3 regions of the Enterobacter sp. I4 genome follow, and region 3 is predicted to be linked to each of the others. Evidence: predicted binding sites of a transcription regulator. Region 3 holds the regulator's gene; each other region holds the start of a gene.
The links. The regulator sigma-54, encoded in region 3, starts transcription at its own class of promoters, with help from an activator protein. The targets are predictions, from matches to a motif close to GTTGGCACANNTTTCGCTNT.

Region 1: the regulator sigma-54 is predicted to act here: its motif matches at 2,713-2,732, upstream of norV (anaerobic nitric oxide reductase flavorubredoxin).
Region 2: the regulator sigma-54 is predicted to act here: its motif matches at 3,872-3,891, upstream of glnA (glutamate--ammonia ligase).

Annotation. Positions count from the first base shown of each region.
Region 1 is NZ_JALBUO010000001.1:803,457-809,759, forward strand. It holds gene MOQ06_RS03780 (HoxN/HupN/NixA family nickel/cobalt transporter) at 1-7, shown strand, start outside; gene norW (NADH:flavorubredoxin reductase NorW) at 94-1,227, opposite strand; gene norV (anaerobic nitric oxide reductase flavorubredoxin) at 1,224-2,666, opposite strand; gene norR (nitric oxide reductase transcriptional regulator NorR) at 2,854-4,368, shown strand; gene gutQ (arabinose-5-phosphate isomerase GutQ) at 4,365-5,330, opposite strand; gene MOQ06_RS03805 (DNA-binding transcriptional repressor) at 5,323-6,096, opposite strand; gene gutM (transcriptional regulator GutM) at 6,160-6,303, opposite strand, start outside.
Region 2 is NZ_JALBUO010000002.1:1,152,667-1,158,969, forward strand. It holds gene MOQ06_RS17815 (MFS transporter) at 1-934, shown strand, start outside; gene ompL (porin OmpL) at 1,009-1,695, shown strand; gene typA (ribosome-dependent GTPase TypA) at 1,776-3,599, opposite strand; gene glnA (glutamate--ammonia ligase) at 3,977-5,386, shown strand; gene glnL (nitrogen regulation protein NR(II)) at 5,554-6,303, shown strand, end outside.
Region 3 is NZ_JALBUO010000001.1:288,862-295,164, forward strand. It holds gene rapZ (RNase adapter RapZ) at 1-202, opposite strand, end outside; gene ptsN (PTS IIA-like nitrogen regulatory protein PtsN) at 248-739, opposite strand; gene hpf (ribosome hibernation promoting factor) at 822-1,109, opposite strand; gene rpoN (RNA polymerase factor sigma-54) at 1,132-2,565, opposite strand; gene lptB (LPS export ABC transporter ATP-binding protein) at 2,613-3,338, opposite strand; gene lptA (lipopolysaccharide ABC transporter substrate-binding protein LptA) at 3,345-3,899, opposite strand; gene lptC (LPS export ABC transporter periplasmic protein LptC) at 3,868-4,443, opposite strand; gene kdsC (3-deoxy-manno-octulosonate-8-phosphatase KdsC) at 4,440-5,006, opposite strand; gene kdsD (arabinose-5-phosphate isomerase KdsD) at 5,021-6,007, opposite strand; gene MOQ06_RS01380 (calcium/sodium antiporter) at 6,021-6,303, opposite strand, start outside.

The DNA of each region.
Region 1 (6,303 bases), 510 kb from region 3:
TTCCTGACTCAGGCTGGTGCCATAAAAAAAGCCCCAGGACATCGGGGCTGCGGACAATATAATCCAAAGGTTAAGTAAGCGTGGCAGAGAGGGTCAGGCAGGTAACGATTTCAGCAGCGCGAAGGCCTCCTTCATTCTGTCTTCGCTGACGACAAAGGCGCGCATCTGGCCGTCAGCATCCGTACCGCGCGCCACCATGCCCTGAGGCTCAATGGCGATCTGCCAGTTCAGATCCTGACGCTGCGTTTCGCCCGCGAGATGCAGCGGTAGCTCCGGCGTTTTTACCTTCACCAGCATGGCGGGTAATTTCACCGGCGCACTGCCCCCGAGCAGGTTTTTCGCCAGGAACATGGCGCTTAGCTGAATCGGCTGCAGGAAAGGCAGCACCTGGCCGTTAATTTCCGCGCAGTCGCCCAGGGCATAAATGTCCGGCTGCGTGGTTTGCAGGTAGCTGTCTACCTTCACGCCGCGGTTTACTTCGGCCCCGGCGCGATGCGCCAGCGCGGTTTCCGGGCGCAGACCCGTCGCCGCAATAACCACATCCACCTCAACGCTGCGGTTGCGGTCAAGCGTCGCGCGAATACCGCCTTCGGTTTTGCTCAGGCCCTGCAGCTGCGATTTCAGCAGCAGATGGACGCCCATGTCGGTCAGACGATGCTGTAAGCGACTGCTTACTTCTGCCGGCATCAGCGCCGACAGAATGCTGGCCGCGTGGTCAACCAGGGTGACGGATTTACCCGCCCGACAGAAGTCCATCGCAAGCTCGGTGCCAATCAGCCCGCCGCCGACAATCATCACCCTGGCGGCACCGCGCAGCAGGGTTTCGCTGGCCTGATACTCCTGCTGGCTGTTGAGCGTGACCATCAGCTCGCGGCCCTCAACCGGCGGCACAAACCCAGATGCCCCCGTCGCCAGCACCAGCCTGTCGTACTGCCAGGTTTTATCCTTCGCCTTCACCACGCGGGCGTCGGCGTCGATATCGGTCACCCAGGTGTACGGAAACAGACGCAGGTTATACTGTTCCGCGAACTCCCCCGCCGTCTGGCGGGTGAGATCTTCGGCGCGCTGGTTCTGGCTGATGACGTGGCTCAGATCGGGCTTGTTGTATTCGTCCATGCTGTCGGCGGCGATCACCGTCAGCGGCACGCTAGCGTCCTGTTTGCGGATATTTTTCACCAGCTGGCGGGCGGCAAAGCCCGAGCCGATGATGACGATACCGTTGCTCATTTTGCCTCCGTTGCCAGTTCGTCAAAGACGTCTTTTCCGAGGGAACATTCAGGGCAGAGGAAGTTGTCCGGAACCTCGCTCCACGGCGTACCTGGTGCGACATCCTGCAACGGCTCGCCCAGTTCAGGATCGTAAATCCACTGGCAGACGCTGCACTGCATGCGTGGGCCGAGATCGGCGCTGGCTGCCCCGGCACAGGCTTGCGGCTGTTCGGCGGGCTGGGCTGCAACCTCAGGAAGCGGTACGAGCGCCCACTGGCGTGCAATGTCGCGGCCATGCTGACGGCAGACTTCAAGCGCGTCGAGATCCGGACGCCATTTCGCCTTCAGGCTCATGGACATCTCAAAACCGGCGTCCTGTAAACGGGTGGAGAGACGGTCTACCGCGCCACCGCTCCAGCCGTGAGAACCAAAGGCGCTGGCGCGTTTGTTTCGGAAGCGCAGGCCGGTCATCTCTTCCACCAGGCCGGCAATTTTCGGCATCATCACGTTGTTCATGGTGGAGGTTCCCACCAGCACGCCTTTAGAGCGGAAGACGTTGGTCAGAATTTCGTTTTTATCGCTGCGCGCCACGTTGAAGATTTTCACCGCCACGTTCGGGTCAACTTCGTTAATCCCCTGGGCAATCGCGTCCGCCATCATGCGGGTGTTGTTGGACATGGTGTCGTAGAAGATTGTGATACGGTCTTCCTGATAATCCGCGGCCCATTTCAGGTACAGCTCAACGATCTGGGTTGGGTTTTCACGCCACACCACCCCGTGGGAGGTGGCAATCATGTCCACCGGCAGGTTGAAGCCGAGGATCTCGGTGATTTTTGGCGTTACCAGGCGGCTGAACGGCGTCAGGATGTTGGCGTAGTAGCGCTGGCACTGTTCGAACAGCTCGGCCTGATCCACTTCATCGTTGAACAGGCGTTCGTCGCAGTAGTGCTGGCCGAAGGCGTCGTTGCTGAACAGCACCGCGTCGCCGGTCATGTAGGTCATCATGCTGTCCGGCCAGTGGAGCATCGGGGTTTCCACGAAGATCAGCTGTTTGCCGTTGCCGATATCCAGCGTGTCGCCGGTTTTTACGGTGTGGAAGTTCCACTCCGGATGGTGGTGGTGGCCGTTGATGGAGTCAATGGCGTTGGTGGTGCAGTAGATCGGGGTGTCCGGGATGTAAGACATCAGCTCGGTCAGCGCCCCGGCGTGATCCTCTTCCGCGTGGTTGATGATGATGTAGTCGATATCGTTCAGGTCGATTTCGCTGCGCAGGTTTTGCACGAACTCGCGGCTGAATTTGTGGTCGACGGTATCGATGAGGACGTTTTTACCTTCACGGATGAGATAGCTGTTGTAGCTGCTGCCGCGCAGCGTTTTATATTCCGTACCGTGGAAATCACGTACTTCCCAGTCACGTTGACCAACCCAATGAATGTTATTTTTAACCAGAATAGACATAGCAACCTCAGCGTAATACAGCGTTTTCAAATAAGATGCTGTACCTATATCAAGTTGCGTGCCAACTTTTTAACTTGTTGATAATGATGAAAATATAAATTTATGACCCCTAATGGTTAGTCATTATGACTATCTAAAAAGCTGTCAATATGACACTATGTATTGTCAAAATGACTGTGAGGCAGACATGAGCTTTTCCGTAGACGTGCTGGCGAAGATCGCCATTGAACTGCAAACCGGTATCGGGCATCAGGACCGCTTTCAGCGGCTGATCTCCACGCTGCGCCACGTGCTGGCGTGCGATGCATCAGCGCTGCTGCGTTATGAGGGGCGGCAGTTTATTCCGCTGGCTATCGACGGGCTGGCGCAGGACGTGCTCGGGCGACGCTTTACGCTGGAAGGCCATCCGCGTCTGGAGACCATCGCCCGCGCGGGTGACGTCGTGCGGTTTCCGGCGGACAGCGATCTGCCCGACCCGTACGACGGGCTTATTCCCGGACAGGAGAGCCTGAAGGTGCACGCCTGCATCGGCCTGCCGCTTTTCGCCGGGCAGAACCTGATTGGCGCGCTCACCCTCGACGGCATGTCGCCGGACCAGTTTGATACGTTCAGCGACGAAGAGCTGCGCCTCATTGCCGCGCTGGCGGCCGGTGCGCTGAACAACGCCCTGCTGATAGAGCAGCTGGAGAGCCAGAATATTCTTCCCGGCAGCCCGACGGCGTTCGGCGAGGTGGCGCACACGGAGATGATCGGCCTTTCGCCGGGCATGGAGCAGCTAAAAAAAGAGATTGAGATAGTCGCCGCGTCCGACCTGAACGTGCTGATCTTCGGGGAAACCGGTACCGGTAAAGAGCTGGTGGCGAAAGCCATCCATGAGGCTTCGCCGCGGGCGGTGAACCCGCTGGTGTACCTCAACTGCGCGGCCCTGCCTGAAAGCGTGGCGGAGAGCGAGCTGTTCGGCCACGTCAAAGGGGCATTTACCGGGGCGATCAGCAACCGCAGCGGCAAGTTTGAAATGGCCGATAACGGCACGCTGTTCCTGGACGAAATTGGCGAACTCTCCCTTTCGCTACAGGCCAAGCTGCTGCGGGTGTTGCAGTACGGCGACATCCAGCGCGTGGGCGATGACCGCAGCCTTCGGGTGGACGTGCGCGTGCTGGCAGCGACCAACCGGGATCTGCGCGAGGAGGTGCTGGCGGGCAATTTCCGCGCTGACCTGTTCCACCGCCTGAGCGTGTTTCCGCTCTCCGTGCCGCCGCTGCGCGAGCGGGGCGACGACGTGGTGCTGCTGGCGGGCTTTTTCTGCGAGCAGTGTCGGCTCAAAATGGGGCTTTCCCGGGTGGTGCTCAGCCCCGGCGCGAGGTCGCACCTGCTGAGCTACGGCTGGCCGGGCAACGTGCGCGAGCTGGAACATGCGATTCACCGTGCGGTCGTGCTGGCGCGGGCGACGCGTTCGGGGGATGAGGTGGTTATTCATGCGCGGCATTTTGCCCTGCATGAGGAAAGTGCGCCGATCGTGAAGCCGGCTGCACCTGAAAGCGCCAGCGAAAACCTGCGCGAGGCGACGGAAGCATTTCAGCGTCAGATGATTACCCGCGCGCTGGAGCAGAATAACCGCAGCTGGGCGGCGTGCGCGCGGGCGCTGGAGATGGACGTCGCCAACCTTCACCGGCTGGCGAAACGTCTTGGGCTGAAGGGTTAAATAATCCCCGCCTGGTAGAAATCCTGCAGGTTGATGGCGCCGCACAGCCTGCCGTGCTCGTCCACTACCGGCGCGGCGGTGATTTTGCGCTTCATCAGCACCTCTTTGGCTTCAATGGCGCGGCTGTCGGCATTCAGCGTCAGCCCGCCTCTGGTCATCGCCTCTGAGACCAGCGCCTCAAGACCGCCGCCGCCCACCAGCCAGCGACGCAGGTCGCCGTCGGTGAATACCCCCTTCACCAGGCTGTCGTTATCGCACACCGCAACCAGCCCCAGCCCGGTGCGGCTCAGCTCCAGCATCGCGTCCATCACGCTGGTGTCGAGTTTAACCTGCGGAATGGCATCGTCCGTGCGCATCAGGTGGTGAACCTTGTTGAGCAGGCGTGCCCCAAGCGCCCCGGCCGGATGCGAACGGGCAAAGTCTTCTTCATTAAAGCCGCGCGCCTGCATCACCGCCATCGCCAGCGCATCGCCCATCATCAGCGTGTTGACGGTGCTGGAGGTCGGTGCCAGATGCATCGGGCAGGCCTCGCGCTCAACGGAGATATCCAGCGTGGCCTTAGCGGCCAGCGCCAGCGGCGAGCGGGATTTTCCGGTCATCGCCAGCAGCGCAACCGATTTTTCCTGCAGACGTGGAATAATGAGATCCAGCTCTTTGGCCGAGCCGGAGTAGGAGATAAACAGCATCACGTCGCGGCTTTCAATCATCCCCAGATCGCCGTGCAGCGCTTCGGCAGGGTGAACGAAGAATGCCGGGGTGCCGGTACTGGCAAGCGTGGCGGCAATCTTCTTGCCGATATGGCCGGATTTACCAATGCCTGCCACAATCACTTTGCCTTCGCAGTGGATAATGGTGTTGGCCGCGCGGACAAAATCCTCGCCCAGACGTTCCGGCAGGCGGCTGGCCTCCTGTAGCTCCAGCATCAGCGTCTGGCGGCCCGTTTCTAACAGAAAATCACTCATCTCTCTCTCCGGTTACGATCACGTCGATGCCTTTCTCTTCCAGCGCTTTTTTAAACGCCGGGTCGATACCCGCGTCGGTAATCAGCTTGTCGACGCTTTCAAGACTACAGACAATGTTGGGGCTTTTACGGCCAAACTTCGACGAGTCCGCCATTAAAATGACCTCGCGCGCGGCGTTACACATCGCTTTGCTGACGCTGAACACCTCGTTGAAGGTGGTCACGCCCGCGTTCAGGTCGATGCCGTCGGTGCCCATAAACAGCTTATCGAAGCTGAAGTGGTCAAAGGCGTTCTCCGCCAGCTGGCCGTGAAACGACGCCGATTTCTTACGGAAGGTGCCGCCGGGCATCAGGATGGTCTGCTCGCTGTCGAACTCCGACAGGGCGTTGACGATGTGCAGGCTGTTGGTCATCACCGTGATGTTGTTAAAGCGGCTGAGCAGGGGGATCATCTGCAGGACGGTGCTGCCCGCGTCGAGGATGATGGAATCACCGTCGTGAATGAATTTCACCGCCGCTTCGGCAATCAGCGCCTTCTGGTGGGTGTTAATCAGCGTTTTGTGATCGATAGGCGGGTCGGCTTCATCCTTGTTAAGCACCACGCCGCCGTAGGTACGAATGACGGCGCCGGAGTTTTCGAGCAACACCAGATCCTTGCGTATTGTCGTGCCGGTGGTGTCAAAGTAGTGGGCCAGCTCTTCTACCGAGCACTTTCCCTGCTTTTGCAGATGCTCAATAATGGCCGCCTGCCGCTGACGAGGTTTCATAGGCGCTTCGTTCCTTACGTTGCGAAATGATAATTTCGCAAGTCTGTAACTTTCACAACGAAATTATCCATGTTTCAGATTAAGCGCTAATGATAGTGCATTCTGACAGAGCGAATCATGGGGAAAGATCACATCAGGTTGTAATTCATGCAGAGCGATACCGTTGATTGCCTGAATTTTCGCCGGACGGGCAAACACCGTCATGCC
Region 2 (6,303 bases), on a different contig from region 3:
GGTGGGGCTACTGCTTTGCACCGTCGGCTTTATGCCCATCCAGGCGCTGTTCGTCAGCCAGCCCTCCCTCGGCTATCTGGTGGCCGCGCTGGTGTTTGTCACCGGCGGCCTGTTCTGCATGTGGTGGTGCTACAGCGGGGTAAAAGAGCGCTACGTGGAGATCGCGCCCGATCACCATAAGCCGGGTATTCTGAAGTCGTTCTGCGCGATTTTCCGCAATCCGCCGCTGCTGGTGCTGTGTATCGCCAACCTGTGCACCCTCGCCGCGTTTAACATCAAGCTGGCGATCCAGGTCTATTACACCCAGTACGTGCTGAACGATCTGCATCTGCTGTCGTGGATGGGCTTTTTCAGCATGGGCTGCATTCTGATTGGCGTGTTTCTGGTACCCGGCGCGGTGAAGCGCTTTGGCAAGAAGCCGGTCTATCTGGGCGGGCTGGCGCTGTGGGCAGCAGGCGACGTGCTGAACTTCTTCTGGGGGACCAGCTCCCTGCTGTTCGTGCTGTTTTCCTGCATGGCCTTTTTCGGCACCGCGTTTGTTAACAGCCTGAACTGGGCGCTGGTGCCGGATACCGTCGATTACGGCGAGTGGAAAACCGGCATCCGCGCCGAGGGGTCGGTTTATACCGGCTATACCTTCTCGCGCAAAATCTCCGCGGCGCTCGCCGGTTTCCTGCCCGGCATCATGCTGACCCAGATTGGCTACGTTCCCCATGCGGTACAGAGCGCAGGCACGCTGCTGGGCCTGCGTCAGCTGATTTTCCTCTGGCCGTGCGGCCTGGCGATAGTTGCCGCCGTGACCATGGGGCTGTTTTATAAACTCAACGAAGCGCGCTTCGCCTTTATTATTGAGGAGATTGGAAAACGGAAAAAAGAGTCAGCACATACCCCTGAGATAACCAACAACAATAAAGCGTCAGCAGTCACTTTATAACAATAAAACCGGCCAGTATTTCCTTCCTGTTAATCAGGAGGGAGGCCTTTCTGTACCTGATACATGGACAAATTATGAAAAGAATCATCACTGTACTGATCGTGTCGTCTGTGTCCTGCCCGGTATTTGCCGGGGCTTATGTCGAAACCCGCGAAGCATACAATACGGCCTCTGAGCTGCACGAAGTCATCCTGCGCGCTGGCTATAACTTCGATATGGGCGCGGGGCTGATGTTCACCAACGCCTATAACGTGGGGAAATGGGATGAGCTAAAGCACAGCTATAACGAAATAGAGGGGTGGTATCCGCTCTTTAAACCAACCGACAAACTTACCTTCCAGCCCGGCGGATTGATTAACGACAGCAGCGCAGGGTCCGGCGGTGCGGTCTATTTAGATACCAACTACAAATTTACGGACGGGTTCAACCTGACGTTCCGCTATCGCTTTAACCATAACAACTACGACACGCCGGACTATAACGGGCAGATGGACAAGAACGACACGCACGAATTTGCTAACTACTGGAATTTCAAAGTGACGGAGGCGTTTTTCTACACCTTTGAGCCGCACTTTTTCCAGCGGGTAAATGATTACCACAGCAAAAATGGCAAAGACCATCACTGGGAAATCACCAACAAGTTCAGCTACAGGATCGACAGAAACTGGCTGCCGTACCTTGAGCTTCAGTGGCTGGACAGATGGAATGATTACAACCGGGAGCAGTACCGGATACGCCTGGGATTACGCTATTCGTTTTAATAAAAAAGCCGCTGATCTCTCAGCGGCTTTTTAACCTGCCGGGTGGCGCACGCGCTTCCCCGGCCTACGGCATAACCGAATTACTCTTCTTTCGCACCGCGCATAGCACGTTTACGATCGTTCTCGGTCAGGTGACGTTTACGGATACGAATTGACTGAGGCGTCACTTCTACCAGCTCGTCGTCATCGATGAATTCCAGAGCCTGCTCCAGGGTCATCTTGATCGGTGGAACCAGAACCGTTGCTTCGTCAGTACCGGACGCACGCATGTTGGTCAGTTTCTTACCGGTCAGGCAGTTTACCGTCAGGTCGTTAGAACGGCTGTGAATACCGATGATCTGGCCTTCGTAAACTTCAGCACCGTGACCCAGGAACAGCTTACCGCGATCCTGCAGACCGAACAGCGCAAACGCAACCGCTTTACCCTGACCGTTGGAAATCAGTACGCCGTTGTTACGCTGGCCCACTTCGCCCGGACGAACGTCGTCGTAGTGGCTGAAGGTGGAGTACAGCAGACCGGTACCGGACGTCATGGTCATGAACTCAGAACGGAAGCCGATCAGGCCACGGCTTGGGATCACGTAGTCGAGACGTACGCGGCCTTTGCCATCTGGATTCATGTTTTTCAGGTCGCCTTTACGCTCGCCCAGCGCCTGCATTACAGAACCCTGGTGCTGCTCTTCAACGTCCAGCGTCACGTTCTCGAATGGCTCTTGTTTACGGCCATCGATTTCGCGGAAGATAACTTTCGGACGGGAAACCGCCATCTCGAAACCTTCACGACGCATGTTTTCGATCAGAACTGACAGGTGCAGTTCGCCACGACCGGAAACGCGGAAGGCATCAGCGTCTTCCGTTTCTTCAACGCGCAGCGCAACGTTGTGCACCAGCTCTTTGTTCAGGCGGTCAAGGATCTGACGAGAGGTAACAAACTTACCTTCTTTACCACAGAACGGAGAGGTGTTGACGTTGAAGAACATGGATACGGTTGGTTCATCAACGGACAGGGCTGGCAGCGCTTCAACGTTCTGCGGATCGCAGATGGTGTCGGAGATGTTCAGTTCACCCAGACCGGTGATGGCGATGATGTCGCCAGCTTCAGCGATGTCGCTCTCGATACGCTCAAGACCCAGGTGAGTCAGTACTTTACCGACTTTACCGTTACGGGTTTTGCCTTCGCTATCGATGATAGTGACCTGCTGGTTAGGCTTCACTTTACCGCGCTTGATACGACCGATGCCGATAACGCCAACATAGTTGTTGTAGTCGAGCTGGGAGATCTGCATTTGCAGCGTGCCTTCCAGGTCAACGTTTGGCGCAGGAACACGGTCAACAATCGTCTGGTACAGCGGAGTCATGTCTTCAGCCATGTCTTCGTGATCCAGACCGGCAATACCGTTCAGCGCAGACGCGTAAACGATAGGGAAGTCCAGCTGTTCGTCGGTCGCGTCGAGGTTAACGAACAGGTCGAATACCTGGTCAACAACCCAGTCAGGACGCGCGCCTGGACGGTCTACCTTGTTGATAACAACGATAGGTTTCAGGCCGTGGGCAAATGCTTTTTTGGTCACGAAGCGCGTTTGCGGCATCGGGCCGTCAAATGCGTCAACCACCAGCAGCACGGAATCCACCATGGACATCACGCGCTCAACTTCACCACCGAAGTCGGCGTGCCCTGGGGTATCAACGATGTTGATACGGTAGTCATTCCATTTGATAGCGGTGTTTTTGGCGAGGATGGTAATCCCACGCTCTTTCTCCAAATCGTTGGAGTCCATCACACGCTCTTGAGTTTCGGCACGAGCATCAAACGTACCGGACTGCTGCAGCAGCTTATCAACCAGGGTAGTTTTACCATGGTCGACGTGCGCGATGATGGCGATATTACGCAATTTTTCGATCACAACTTTGCCTCAGGCATTTAGAAATAGCGCGTTATTGTACACGGATTAATCGCACTACAAAACAGGATCACAAACATCCCCCGCAAACAAGTATTGCAGAGATGCTTTGTGATCGCTTTCACGGAGCGGTAAAAGGGCACTTTAACGTAAATTGCACCAATATGGTGCTCAATGTTCACATCGAAGCACTATAATGGTGCAAAGAATCCAATGTGGTGCAGCCCTTCTGCACTATGGTGCGCATGATAACGCCTTTTGGGGGTGTTTTAAAAGTTGGCACAGATTTCGCTTTACAGAAATACAGTAAAAATATGGCAGCCCAGCCGATTTGAAGACCTCGTTACCACGACGACAATGACCAATCTGGAGAGTTAAGTATGTCCGCTGAACACGTTTTGACGATGCTGAACGAACATGAAGTGAAGTTTGTTGATCTGCGCTTCACCGATACCAAAGGTAAAGAACAGCACGTCACTATCCCTGCTCATCAGGTGAACGCCGAATTCTTTGAAGAAGGCAAAATGTTTGACGGCTCCTCCATTGGTGGCTGGAAAGGCATTAACGAATCCGACATGGTTCTGATGCCAGACGCTACCACCGCGCTCATTGACCCGTTCTTCGAAGAGCCTACGCTGATCATCCGCTGCGATATCCTGGAACCAGGCACGCTGCAGGGCTACGACCGCGATCCACGCTCCATCGCAAAACGTGCTGAAGAGTACCTGCGTTCTACCGGCATCGCGGACACCGTTCTGTTCGGGCCAGAGCCAGAGTTCTTCCTGTTCGACGACATCCGTTTCGGCGCGACCATCTCCGGTTCCCACGTGGCTATCGACGACATCGAAGGCGCATGGAACTCTTCCACCAAATACGAAGGTGGTAACAAAGGTCACCGTCCAGGCGTGAAAGGCGGTTACTTCCCGGTTCCTCCGGTTGATTCTTCACAGGACATCCGTTCTACCATGTGTCTGATCATGGAAGAGATGGGCCTGGTTGTTGAAGCGCACCACCACGAAGTGGCAACGGCTGGCCAGAACGAAATCGCCACCCGCTTCAACACCATGACCAAAAAAGCGGACGAGATTCAGATCTACAAATACGTTGTGCACAACGTTGCGCACCGTTTCGGTAAAACCGCGACCTTCATGCCAAAACCAATGTTTGGCGACAACGGTTCCGGCATGCACTGCCACATGTCCCTGTCCAAGAACGGTACTAACCTGTTCTCTGGCGACAAGTACGCGGGTCTGTCCGAGCAGGCGCTGCACTACATCGGTGGTGTTATCAAACACGCTAAAGCGATCAACGCCCTGGCGAACCCAACCACTAACTCCTACAAGCGTCTGGTCCCTGGCTACGAAGCACCAGTAATGCTGGCGTACTCTGCCCGTAACCGTTCTGCTTCTATCCGTATCCCGGTGGTGGCATCTCCGAAAGCGCGTCGTATCGAAGTGCGCTTCCCTGACCCGGCGGCTAACCCATACCTGTGCTTCGCAGCGCTGCTGATGGCAGGCCTGGACGGTATCAAGAACAAGATCCACCCGGGCGAAGCGATGGATAAAAACCTGTACGACCTGCCGCCAGAAGAAGCGAAAGAGATCCCACAGGTTGCCGGCTCTCTGGAAGAAGCCCTCCAGGCGCTGGACGCAGACCGCGAGTTCCTGACCGCTGGCGGCGTGTTCACCGATGAAGCTATCGACGCTTACATCGCGCTGCGTACCGAAGAAAACGACCGCGTTCGCATGACGCCGCACCCGGTTGAGTTCGAGCTGTACTACAGCGTTTAACTGATTTGTTTTACCCGGCGCTTTCGCGTCGGGGGTAGTTGCCGTGGAAACTTTAGCCCATCTTCGGATGGGCTTTTTTCTCCACCAACAACCTGATCTCACGCGCTTTTTACCTCTAAAACGCTATACTGCACTAAAATAGTGCAACAACTCCAGGAGACTGCTGAATGGCAACTGGCACGCTGCCCGATGCTGGGCAGATCCTCAATTCTTTGATTAACAGCATCCTGCTGGTCGACGACGAGCTGGCGGTGCATTACGCCAACCCGGCGGCGCAGCAGCTGCTCGCCCAAAGCTCACGAAAGCTGTTTGGCACGCCGCTGCCGGAACTGCTGAGCTATTTCTCGCTGAATATCGGCCTGATGCGCGAGAGTTTGCAGGCGGGCCAGGGCTTTACCGATAACGAAGTGACGCTGGTGATCGACGGACGCTCGCATATTTTGTCCCTCACGGCACAGCGTCTGCCGGACGGCCTGATCCTGCTGGAAATGGCGCCGATGGATAACCAGCGTCGTCTCAGCCAGGAGCAGCTTCAGCATGCGCAGCAGATTGCGGCGCGCGACCTGGTGCGCGGGCTGGCCCATGAGATCAAAAACCCGCTGGGCGGCTTACGCGGGGCGGCGCAACTTCTGACCAAAGCGCTGCCCGACCCTGCGCTGGCGGAGTATACCAACGTCATTATTGAGCAGGCGGACCGTCTGCGTAATCTGGTCGACCGCCTGCTCGGGCCGCAGCAGCCGGGGATGCACGTATCGGAAAGCATTCACAAGGTCGCTGAGCGGGTGGTGAAACTCGTCTCGATGGAGCTGCCGGACAACGTCACGCTGGTGCGTGATTACGACCCAAGCCTCCCCGAGCTGGCGCACGATCCGGACCAGATTGAGCAGGTGCTGTTAAACATCGTGCGTAACGCGTTG
Region 3 (6,303 bases):
CGAAGATCTCCGGTGATTCCGGCATGTTACGAACGTCGATACTGACGGCGGCAGAGATTTGTCTGTCCGCAAGCGTTCGCGCCAGGTCAGGTAACAACACTACCGGTAGGTTATCTACGCAGTAAAAACCCATGTCTTCCAGCGCGCGCAGGGCCACGGACTTTCCGGACCCCGAACGACCGCTGACGATCATCAGCACCATATTCCGTTTCTCCTCAGGGCAGCAGTTCTGAAAGCCATCTCCCGATTATGCCTCATCCTGATTGCCTTCTGCTTCAGTGATAATTTGATAGAGCTCCTCATCACTTTGCGCGGAGCGCAGACGGCGACAAATGGTTTTATCCGCCAGACGTTTGGCAACCAGCGACAGCGTGTGCAGGTGGGTTTTGGTCTGATCGGCAGGAACCAGTAGCGCGAAGAGCAGATCGACAGGCTGGTTATCGATAGCGTCGAAGGCAATCGGCGTTTCCAGTTGCACAAACACGCCCACGGCACGCAGCGTATCTTCTTCCAGCTTGCCATGCGGGATCGCAATGCCGTTGCCGATGCCGGTACTGCCCATTTTTTCGCGGGTCAGAATGGCTTCAAAGACGATCTGCGGCGGCAGACCCAGCTGTTTTGCGGCCAGTTCACTGATAATTTCCAGCGCACGTTTTTTGCTCTGGCAGTGAACGCCACTGCGGGTACATTCCTGGTTAAGGACGTTGCTCAGTTGAAGAGCGGAATCGTTGTTTATCATAATTTCACCTAAGCGCTAACCGTACAAATGGCCTGTTGTGTTTCACAACAGGCCGTCCTGCACCCGTTAACTGCCCGGACAATTAGTGTTGTTTCAGTTTATCTTTATGTTTATTGAGCTGTCGCGCAAGCTTATCAATCAAGCCGTCGATAGCCGCGTACATGTCTTGCCCTTCCGCACTGGCATGGAGTTCCCCTCCGTTGACGTGCAGGGTCGCATCCGAGATATGAGTCACTTTCTCCACTTTCAACACAACGTAGACCTGATTGATTCTCTCGAAATACTGCTCAAGTTTCGCGAACTTCGCGTTCACAAAATCGCGTAAAGCCTCAGTAATCTCGACGTTGTGTCCGGTGATATTGAGCTGCATAGTGTCTTCCTTATCGGTTGTGTCAAACCAGTTGTTTACGCTGGTTAGACGGCGGAATGGATAAAGACTCTCGATACTTCGCGACAGTACGACGTGCCACCATGATACCCTGATCGGACAGCATGGTGGTTAACTTACTGTCACTTAGTGGCTTCGCGGGGTTCTCCGCGGCGATCAACTTCTTCACCAGTGCGCGAATGGCCGTTGACGAGGCTTCGCCGCCGCCTTCGGTACTTACGTGGCTGGAGAAGAAATACTTAAGCTCAAAAATGCCGCGTGGACTGTGCAGATACTTTTGCGTGGTCACGCGGGAAATGGTTGATTCATGCATCTCGACGGCCTGGGCAATGTCTGCCAGCACCATCGGTTTCATAAACTCTTCGCCCTGTTCAAAGAAGGCCTGCTGTTGTTCAACAATACAGCGGCTGACGCGCAGCAGCGTGTCGTTACGGCTCTCCAGACTCTTGATCAGCCAGCGTGCTTCCTGCAGGTTGCTGCGGATGTACTGATTATCGGCATCGTTACGCGCGCTGGTGCACATGGAGGCGTACTGCTGGTTGATTTGCAGGCGAGGAATACTGTCGGAGTTCAGTTCAACGACCCAGCGGCCGTTGTGTTTTCTCACCAGCACATCAGGAATGACATACTCCGGCTCGCTGGTCTGAATCGACTGCCCCGGACGCGGATCGAGCGACTGGATCAGGTTCACCGCTTCCTTCAGCACCTCTTCTTTCAGGCGCGTGACGCGCATCAGCGTGCGGAAGTCGTGATTCGCCAGCAGATCCAGATGATCGCTGATAATGAGCCGCGCTTCGTCAATCCACGGCGTCTCTTTGGCAAACTGCGAGAGCTGGATCAGAAGGCAGTCGCGCAGATCTTTTGCGGCGACGCCAATCGGGTCGAAACGCTGAACGCGTTTCAGAACGGCTTCGATCTCTTCCAGTTCAATCTCGTCGTCGCCGATGCTTTCCAGAATGTCGTCCAGCGTCACGGTCAAATAGCCCGTGTCGTCAACGGCATCGACAATCGAGGTGGCAATCGCGCGATCGGTATCGGAGAAAGGGGTCAGCTCTACCTGCCACATCAGGTAGTCCTGAAGTGACTGGGTGGTTTCGCCCTGATAGACCGGAAGTTCATCGTCCTGATAGTCTGCACGCGTACCGGAAGGAGTGCCTGCGGTGTAGATTTCATCCCAGCTGGCGTCCAGCGGCAGCTCGTCCGGCATCTCTTTTTGTTCGAGCGCGTCGACGGTATCGAGCGTTTCAGTGTCCTGCGTTTGCTGGGTATCTACCTCGTCATGAAGATCGGTTTGCTCCAGCAGCGGATTGCTGTCCAGCGCTTGCTGGAGCTCCTGCTGGAGTTCTAACGTGGACAACTGCAACAGACGGATCGCCTGCTGTAGCTGCGGCGTCATTGCCAGTTGCTGGCTGAGCCTTAATTGCAAACCTTGCTTCATGTTCAGCGCGTTTTTCTCCGGTTCGGCGTGATTTAACCTCTACCCTATCAGAGTCTGAAGTCTTCCCCAAGGTACACGCGCTTAACATGCTCATCTTCGAGGATTTGCTGCGGCGTACCGTGGGCAATCAGATGGCCCTGGCTCACGATGTAGGCGCGTTCACAGACGGCCAGCGTTTCACGAACGTTGTGGTCCGTGATCAGTACGCCAAGCCCGCTGTCGCGCAGATGCTCAATGATGCGTTTGATATCAATAACGGAGATGGGGTCAACGCCCGCAAAAGGTTCATCCAGCAGGATGAATTTCGGGTTTGCTGCCAGGGCGCGCGCAATCTCGACGCGACGGCGTTCACCGCCAGACAGCGCCTGACCAAGGCTGTCGCGCAGGTGTTCGATATGGAACTCTTCCATCAGCTCGTTCGCACGGTCAGTGCGCTGCTCGTTTGTCAGATCGTCACGGATCTGCAACACGGCCATCAGGTTATCGAAGACGCTTAAGCGGCGGAAAATGGATGCTTCCTGAGGAAGATAGCCGATGCCGCGGCGCGCGCGGGCATGCAGCGGCAGCAGGCTGATGTCTTCATCATCGATGATGATGTTGCCGGCGTCACGCGGAACAATGCCTACCACCATGTAGAAGGTGGTGGTCTTGCCCGCACCGTTAGGGCCAAGCAAACCCACAATTTCGCCGGAGTTGACGGTCAGACTGACATCTTCGACGACGCGGCGGCCCTTATACGCTTTCGCGAGGTTTTTTGCAGTTAATGTTGCCATAGCGAATTAGTTACTCTTTTTCTGTGCCGGAGCCTGACCGTTGTTTTTGTCCTGCAACTGCGAAGGAACAAGCACGGTGGTGACGCGTTTGCCTTTCTCGCTGGAGGCCTGCATTTTCTGCTCTTTCACCAGATAGGTGATCTTGTCGCCTTTGATATTGCTGTCCAGCTGTTCCAGGTAAGCATTACCGGTGAGGATGACCAGATCCTTCGCCAGCTCATAGTGCATATGCGAGGCATGGCCTTTTACCGGCTTGCCGTTATCCTGCATCTGGTAGAAGGTGGCCGGATTACCATAACCATCAATAATTTCTTTGCCCTGCTCGCCGCCCGGACGGGTCACGACAACTTTGTCGGCATTGATTTTAATGGTGCCCTGGGTCACAACGACGTTGCCGGTGAAGGTGACGACGTTACCCTGCATATCCAGAGACTGCGTATCAGATTCAATATGAATCGGCTGTTCGGTGTCGCCAGTCACAGCAAGCGCGGGAAGACTGGCCGCCAGCAGCGCGCTGGCGATAACAACTTTAAGGCTGAGTTTGTTTGTTTTGAATTTCATAGGAGGTTCTAACCTTTTCAATCAGCTCGGCGTTTTTGCTGCGTAAGTTCCCGCGCATTCTTAGACCGCTGGAATTAAATGTTGTGCCATACAGGGTGACTAAATCCTGCGACGTGACATCCTGGGTGACCAGGTTGATCTGGGCGTTATCCGTCGTAATTTTGCGCAACTGAGCGTCCGCAGTCAGGGCGTTGACTTCAACGTGACCATACAGATAGAGCATACGGTCATTCGTCAGTTTTGCCCGGTCAGACTTGATTGACCACGTCGGCACTTTGTCCGTATCAAAGGTGGTCAGGACCGGCTGGGTAAACCACGAGGTGCCGTCATCTGAAAAATATTCTACATGCTGAGCAATCAGGCGATAGTTCAGCGCGCCTTCGGGGCTATAGACCACGGTATCGCTGTGATCGCTTTTGTAGGTAGGGTCACTCGTGTTGACCACGTCCGTTTGCGCATCATCGCGGTCGGCGAGGTTCACGCCAATCAGTATCAGGACGGCAAGCGAAAGCAGAATGATAACCCAACGTCTGGTTTTACTCATATCGATTGCCCTTTCGCCTCATCAAGCTTGCCCTGCGCCAGCAGAAGCAGATCGCAGACTTCACGGACGGCACCACGGCCACCCTGAATATGGGTAACATAATCAGCACGCGGGATCAGCAACGGGTGCGCGTCAGCCACGGCGATGCTCAGACCGACCTCCGCCATTACCGGCCAGTCAATCAAATCATCCCCGACGTACGCCACATTCTCTGGCGCAATAGCCAGTTTTCCCAGCAGGTCCCGGAAGGCAACCATCTTATCAGATTGCCCCTGATAGAGATGAGTAATGCCCAGCGTTTCACACCGATCCTCTACCAGTTTAGCCTTCCGCCCGGTGATGATCGCCACGTCAATGCCGGAGGTGAGCGCACAGCGGATACCGTAACCGTCACGAACGTTAAAGGCTTTCAGCTCTTCGCCGTTATTGCCCATATAAATCAGACCGTCGGAGAGCACGCCGTCCACATCAAGGATCAGCAGACGGATATTTTCCGCCTTTGCCATCATGTGGGCGCTCACCGGGCCATAACAGGTTGCAAGGGATGCACCCGCATTACTCATTGTCTTATCCTTCATTACACTACGCCTGCGCGCAGCAGATCATGCATATGTACCACACCCAGCAGTTGGTCGCCATCGGCAACCATCACTGAGGTAATATGGCGGGACTGCATCAGGTTCAGCACATCTACCGCCAGCGTGCCCGGACGGACGCGGATCCCGCCAGGCGTCATCACATCAGCGATGCCCAGCGTGCGGACATCCACTCCCATATCGAACACCCGGCGCAGGTCACCGTCGGTGAAGATGCCCTGAATCTTCATCAGATCGTCGCAGATTACCGTCATGCCCAGATTTTTACGGGTGATCTCCAGTAACGCATCGCGCAGAGAGGCCTCTTTGCTGACGTGCGGGATTTCATCGCCGGTGTGCATAATATCGTTAACCCGCAGCAGCAGTTTGCGCCCGAGCGCGCCGCCAGGGTGAGAAAGGGCGAAATCTTCTGGCGTGAAGCCCCGGGCTTCCAGCAGCGCAACGGCAAGGGCATCGCCCATCACCAGCGCGGCGGTCGTACTGGAGGTAGGCGCCAGCCCCAGCGGACACGCTTCTTTAGGCACCTTCACGCAAAGGTGGATATCCGCCGCGCGGGCCATGCTGCTTTCCGGGCGGCTGGTCATGCAAATCAGCGGCACCTGAAGGCGCTTGAGCACCGGGATCAGCGCCAGGATTTCATTCGATTCCCCGGAGTTGGACAGGGCGATAACCACGTCCTGCGGCGTAACCATGCCGAGGTCACCGTGCGCCGCCTCACCCGGGTGCACGAAGAATGACGAGGTGCCGGTACTGGCAAACGTCGCCGCCATCTTGCGCCCAATATGGCCGGACTTACCCATCCCCATCACCACGACTTTACCGGCACAGTAGAACATCTTCTCACAGGCCAGACTAAAATCCTGATTAATGTACTGATCTAACTGCGCCAGACCTTCACGTTCAATCTCCAGAACGTCTTTGCCTGCTTTCTGAAAGTCAAAACCCGGCTGCAATTCTATTTGCGACATAATGCGTTTCCGTTTACCCAGAGAGAAGAGGCGAGAGCCAGTAAAGCATCGCCATCCATACGATAAATCCACCCGTCAGCAGCGCGCCTGCGCCCTTGCCAATCTGCTCTTTTCGCCGCCAGCAGAGCAGGGCGAAAATTACGCTGACCAGCAGCATCACACCGTAATCGCGCGTGAAGACCATCGGGTTAAACGGCCCCGGCGAGATTAGCGCCGGCAGCCCCGTCACGATCGCGATATTGAAAATATTCGAGCCGATAATATTGCCGATGGCGATATCATCTTCCCCTTTACGC